Regions from separate parts of the Pseudomonas sp. No.21 genome, predicted to be linked through region 1. Evidence: predicted binding sites of a transcription regulator. Region 1 holds the regulator's gene; the other holds the start of a gene.
What was found. The regulator sigma-54, encoded in region 1, starts transcription at its own class of promoters, with help from an activator protein. The targets are predictions, from matches to a motif close to ANTGGCATNNANNTTGCTNT.
Positions count from the first base shown of each region.

Region 2: nirB (nitrite reductase large subunit NirB) is a predicted target of sigma-54. The motif match lies at 1,194-1,213, and genes of this name have one in related genera.

Region 1 is NZ_BAAJNO010000006.1:283,616-286,817, reverse strand. Features, by position in the region: gene rapZ (RNase adapter RapZ) at 1-419, opposite strand, end outside; gene ptsN (PTS IIA-like nitrogen regulatory protein PtsN) at 429-893, opposite strand; gene hpf (ribosome hibernation-promoting factor, HPF/YfiA family) at 907-1,215, opposite strand; gene ACYJSS_RS14455 (RNA polymerase factor sigma-54) at 1,298-2,797, opposite strand; gene lptB (LPS export ABC transporter ATP-binding protein) at 2,939-3,202, opposite strand, start outside.
Region 2 is NZ_BAAJNO010000001.1:85,423-88,624, reverse strand. Features, by position in the region: gene ACYJSS_RS00380 (HNH endonuclease) at 1-158, opposite strand, end outside; gene ACYJSS_RS00375 (DUF6021 family protein) at 300-446, opposite strand; gene ACYJSS_RS00370 (hypothetical protein) at 734-1,021, shown strand; gene nirB (nitrite reductase large subunit NirB) at 1,435-3,202, shown strand, end outside.

The DNA of each region.
Region 1 (3,202 bases):
TCGATCTTCAGATCGGCCAGGTCCGAAATGGGCGCGAGCAGCTTCGACTCGTCGAGGATGGCTTCGGCCAGGGAGCGGTCCTCGTTGGTCAGCGGGTGCCGCCGGCGGGTTTCGGAGAAGCGCTTGAGCAGGGTCTCGTCATCCGCGTCCAGGTACAGCACGTCGCATTGGATATGGCGGGTGCGGGCTTCTTCGAGCAATTCGGGGAAGCGCTTGAGCTGGCTGGGCAGGTTGCGTGCGTCGATGGACACGGCGACCTGCGGATGCAGCAGTTCGGTCTGCAGCAGGGCGCGCTCGGCCAGTTCGGGGAGGAGGCCGGCGGGCAGGTTGTCGATGCAGTAGAAACCGTTGTCCTCGAGGACGTCGAGGGCGGTGCTCTTGCCTGAGCCTGAACGGCCGCTGACGATGATCAGGCGCATGGCAAGGTCCTAGCGTCCGTTCTGGACGTCCACTACCACCTGATACAGGCTGTCGCTGCTCTGCGCCACGCGCAGGCGGTCGCGCACTTCGGTGCGGTCCAGCATGCTGGCGATCTGGCGGAGCAATTCCAGGTGCTCGTCGGTAGCGGCTTCGGGGACCAGCAGTACGAACAGCAGGTCCACCGGGGCGCCGTCGATGGCGTCGAAGTCGACGGGGGCCTCCAGGCGCAGCACGGCGCTGATGGGCGCGGCGCAGCCGGGAAGCCGGCAATGGGGGATGGCGATACCGTTGCCGAAACCTGTCGAGCCGAGTTTCTCCCGGGCGATCAGGCTTTCGAAGATATCTTGCGAGTCGAGGTCGGGAAGTTCGCGAGCAACCAGGTTGGCGATCTGTTCCAGGACACGTTTTTTGCTGCCGCCCGGCACGTTCACGAGGGAACGGCCGGGGGTCAGGATTTGCTCAAGTCGGATCATAGGAAGGGGAATGTCAGCGGGCGGTTGCGCCCTGCTGGCGGTTCAGCTGCTTTTCCTTGTGTTTGATCAGTTGGCGGTCGAGTTTGTCCGTAAGCAGGTCGATGGCCGCGTACATGTCTTCATGCTCCGCATTGGCCACGACCTCGCCACCGGCGATGTGCAGGGTGGCTTCGATCTTCTGCTTCAGTTTCTCCACCTGCATGATCACCTGCACATTGGTGATCTTGTCGAAGTGGCGCTCCAGTCTGTCGAACTTCTCGACGACATAGTCGCGCAGGGCGTCGGTCACATCCAGTTGATGTCCACTGATGTTGACTTGCATACCGCTTTCTCCTTATTGCCCGTGTGTAAGAGACAGGCTAACGGGCCTGCCACCGGAACACTTTGGCGTGGATCAATCCGCGTCACATCAGCCGCTTGCGTTCGCTGGAAGGCGCTATCCCGAGGGATTCCCGGTACTTGGCGACTGTGCGGCGGGCCACTTGGATACCCTGTGCTTCCAGTAAACCAGCGATCTTGCTGTCGCTCAACGGCTTTTTGGCATTTTCCGCCGCGACCAGTTTCTTGATGATCGCGCGGATGGCGGTGGACGAGCATTCACCGCCTTCGGAGGTGCTGACGTGGCTGGAGAAGAAGTATTTCAGCTCGTATATGCCACGGGGGGTGTGCATGAATTTCTGGGTCGTGACGCGCGAAATGGTCGATTCGTGCATGCCCACCGCTTCGGCGATGTCATGCAGCACCAGGGGCTTCATCGCCTCGTCGCCGTATTCGAGGAAACCGCGCTGGTGCTCGACGATCTGGGTCGCCACCTTCATCAGGGTCTCGTTGCGGCTTTGCAGGCTCTTGATGAACCAGCGTGCTTCCTGCAACTGGTTGCGCATGAAGGTGTTGTCGGCGCTCGAGTCGGCGCGGCGGACGAAGCCGGCGTAGTGCGGGTTCACGCGCAGGCGAGGGACGGCTTCCTGGTTCAGTTCCACCAGCCAGCGCTCGTTGTGCTTGCGCACGATGACATCCGGCACGACGTACTCGGGTTCGCTGGCTTCGATCTGCGAGCCGGGACGCGGATTGAGACCCTGGATCAGCTCGATCACCTGGCGCAGCTCATCTTCCTTGAGCTTCATGCGGCGCATCAGCTGGCTGTAGTCGCGACTGCCCAGCAGGTCGAGATAGTCGCCCGCCAGGCGTTGGGCCTCGCTCAGCCATGGGGTCTTGGCCGGCAACTGGCGCAGCTGCAGGAGCAGGCATTCGCGCAGGTCGCGAGCGCCGACACCCGCCGGCTCGAACTGCTGGATACGACGCAGGACAACCTCGACTTCGTCGAGCTCGACCTCGAGCTCGGGGTCGAAGGCCTCCACGACTTCCTCGAGGGTTTCCTCCAGGTAGCCGTCATTGTTGATGCAGTCGATGAGGGTGACGCCGATCAGGCGATCGGTATCGGACATGGGCGCCAGGTTGAGCTGCCACAGCAGGTGGCTCTGCAGGCTCTCGCCGACCGAGGTGCGGGAGGTGAAATCCCATTCGTCATCATCGGAGCTGGGCAGGCTGCTGGCGCTGGTCTGGTAGACGTCTTCCCAGGCGGTGTCCACGGGCAGCTCACTGGGGATGCGCTCGTGCCACTCGCCGTCTTCGAGGCTCTCGCTCTCGGAAGTGGGAACGCTGGATTCCTGGAAGCTGGATTCCTGGCTGGCGGAGTTGGGCTGCTGCTCGCTTTCGGCCATGGGGTCGGAGTTGTCGAAGTCCTCTCCTTCCTCCTGGCGTTCGAGCATGGGATTGGACTCCAGTGCCTCCTGGATTTCCTGCTGCAGATCCAGGGTGGACAGTTGGAGTAGGCGGATGGCCTGTTGCAGCTGCGGGGTCATCGTCAGCTGCTGGCCCATCTTCAGGACTAGCGATGGTTTCATGGCAGGGGGCTTAGCACCTTATTCGCCGGCGCGCATGCGCCATCCACTACAGGGCGCCGAGGCGCCACCAGGAAGCAAATTATATGCCTGACCTTGAATGATTTTTCTACTGCTCGCAACTTCTGCGTGCAGGGCTGGCCTTCAGAGGCGGAATTCGTGCCCCAGGTAGACTTCCTTGACCAGCTGGTTGGCCAGGATCTCTTCCGCACTGCCTTCGGCGATGAGTTGGCCGTCATTCACGATGTAGGCGGTTTCGCAGATGTCCAGGGTCTCGCGGACGTTGTGGTCGGTGATCAGCACGCCGATCCCCTTCGCCTTGAGGTGGTGGATGATCTGCTTGATGTCGCCCACGGAGATGGGGTCGACACCGGCAAAGGGTTCGTCGAGCAGGATGAACTTGGGGGC
Region 2 (3,202 bases), on a different contig from region 1:
CAGGCGCAGCGAAAGAACACGAGCTGCTGGCCCCGCACCGACTCCACGAAGAAATTGCCCGTTCTGTAGGCGTTATTGATCACCTGGGCCTTGTACGAGGTACCGGGCCAGTCCGACAGGGTGTGTTTGTTTCCATCTTCATCGTAGTAATCCGGCATGACATATCGCTCCTTGTGCTGGTGAAACTCCGGAAAGCAACAGACTAGAAGCCCATCGGAACAGCGCAAGGGCGGTGCGCAGGCGCAGTGGGGCGGGCCGCGAGCGAAAGGGTCGTCGACCACGCTCACCGGCCCGGAGCGTCAATCGTAGGGCGGGTACTGCTTGCCGGGGGCGCGTGGCCTGGCCGGGTGGGCACCGTCGGTAGGGGCCTGCGGCGGCCCGGGCGGGTCGATCTGCGGGTCGGCGAGGTCGGGGGAGTCGGGGTCGAAGCCCGGCTCGTCGCCCATCTGGCGCCGCGGGCGTTCGCCGTCGCGCTCTTTCGGGTAGCCCGGCAGGCCGCGCGCGTCGCCGGGCGAGTCACGCCGGAGCCGGTTCGTGGGGTCGGTTTCGTCCTGTTGGGTCATGACGCGTCTCCTCTGTGGCTGTACAGGGTTCGAGAGGCGACGGCGGCGGGGGTTCGGCCCATCTGACGCGCGGATCGCTTTTTTTCATCCGACGATGGTCGCGCCCCCGACGCTGGATTACCCTGGCGGCCTTTCGCCCCCGGGCGCGCGCCTATCACTGGAGACCTTGCATGTACCAAGACACCGCCACCCTGACCGTCAGCGCCGAACACTTCGGCCGCGAAGCCGAGGCGGTGGACAACGCCCGCGTGGACATCGGCCTGGAGACCGTCTCCCCGGGCGTGATGAAGGTGCACTTCAAGGGCCAGCTGGCAGCCCCGGACGAGCCGACCCACGTCTGCATCACCCTGGACATCGGCCTCACCTACTACGGCCCGATCACCGGCGGCGACGCCGGCGTCGAAGGCGGCTGGCTGAGCTTCGAGTGCGACATGCTCGACCCCGACCTGCTCAACTGACCGCCCCGGTGCGCCGCTCCAAAACAGGGAACGGCGCGCCCCAGCGCCCCATCATGGTTCAGCCGACCGCCACGGCCGCCGCCTGATTCCACCGCGCGGGCAAGCGCCACATCCGCGCCGCATGCCTTGCCCCGCAAGGGCCGCGCCCGCCCCGCCACCGCCCCTTCACGCACCTGGCATGCAACCTGCTTTTCCCTGATCGGCTCCGTTGGATTTCTCCACCGGGGCCTCCCGCACGGTCGCCGATGACCCAGCACAGCGGGACGGATGGCCAGGGCAACGGAGCCCGTACGGCCCTCCCCGACACCCACCAATACCAGGCAAAGGCGCCTGGAGCCGCTCGACGGTTCCAGGCGTTTTTTTTTGCATTTTTTTCCGCAGGCCCTGGCAGCGGCTTCGACAGAGGAAGGCTCATGAACGCCATCGTCACCCCGATCAAAAGCGAGATCCTGGTCGTCATCGGCAACGGCATGGTCGGTCACCACTGCGTGGAGCAGTTGATCGAACGTGGCGCCCTGGGGCGCTACCAGGTGCATGTCTACGGCGAGGAGCGCCAGCGCGCCTACGACCGCGTGCACCTTTCCGAATACTTCACCGGCAAGGACGCCGAGGCCCTGGGCCTCGGCGAACCCGGCCTGTACGCCCGCCACGGCGTGCACCTGCACCTGGGCGTGCAGGTGCTGGAGATCGACCGCCAACGCCGCGAAGTGATCACCGCCGAAGGCCGCCAGCCCTACGATCGCCTGGTGCTGGCCACCGGCTCCTACCCCTTCGTGCCGCCGATCCCCGGGGCCGAGGGCCGCTCGCGCCTGGTCTACCGCACCCTCGACGATCTCGACGGCATCCGCGAGGCCGCCGCCAGCGCCCGCCGTGGCGTGGTGGTAGGCGGCGGCCTGCTCGGCCTGGAGGCGGCCAACGCGCTGAAGTCACTGGGCCTGGAAGCCCAGGTGGTGGAATTCGCCCCACGGCTGATGCCGGTGCAACTGGATGCCGACGGCGGCGCCGCCCTGCGTGCCCGCATCGAGGCCCTGGGCGTGGGCGTGCACCTGGCCCGCGCCACTCAGGAGATCGTCCCCGGCGAGGAATACGCCTACCGCATGCGGTTCAACGACGGCGAATTCCTCGAGACCGACCTGATCGTCTTCTCCGCCGGCATCCGCCCGCAGGACGCCCTCGGTCGCGCTGCCGGCCTGGAGATCGCCCCGCGCGGCGGCGTGGCGATCGACGACGACTGCCGCACCAGCGACCCGGCGATCTTCGCCATCGGCGAGTGCGCCTCCTGGAACGGCAGCGTCTTCGGCCTGGTCGCCCCCGGCTACGCCATGGCGCGCAACCTCGCCGCGCTGCTGGCCGGCCAGCCCCACGAGCCCTTCAGCGGCGCCGACATGTCCACCAAGCTCAAGCTGCTGGGCGTGGACGTCGGCTCCATCGGCGATGCCCACGCCGCCACGCCCGGTGTGCGCAGCTACCGCTTCATCGACGAAGCCAGCGCCAGCTACCGGCGCCTGGTGGTGTCCGCCGACGGCAAGCGGGTGCTGGGGGCGGTGCTGGTGGGTGACAACAGCTACTACGACACCCTGCTGCAGTACGTGCAGAACGGCATCGAGCCGCCCCGGGACCCGTCCGGCCTGATCCTGTCTCTCTCCGACGGCGCGCCGGCCCTGGGGGCCGACGCCCTGCCCGCCAGCGCGACCATCTGCTCGTGCCACAACGTCAGCAAGGGCGCGGTGTGCTGCGCGGTGGACGAAGGCTGCACCGACCTCGGCGAACTCAAGGCGCAGACCAAGGCGGCCACCGGCTGCGGCGGTTGCAGCGCCCTGCTCAAGCAGGTGTTCGAGCACGAGCTGAGCGCCCGGGGCGTGGCCGTGGACAAGAGCCTGTGCGAACACTTCGCCCACACCCGCCAGGAGCTCTACGCACTGGTGCGGGTGGAGGGCATCCAGAGCTTCGAGGAACTGCTGGCCCGCCACGGCCGTGGCCACACCGGCTGCGACACCTGCAAGCCGGCGGTGGCCTCGATCCTGGCGTCCTGCTGGAACCAGTCGATCACCGACCCGCTGCTGGTGCCGCTGCAGGACACCAACGACACCTTCATGGCCAACATGCAGAAGAACGGCACCTACTCCATCGTGCCGCGCATCGCCGGCGGCGAGATCACCCCGGACAAGCTCATCGTCCTCG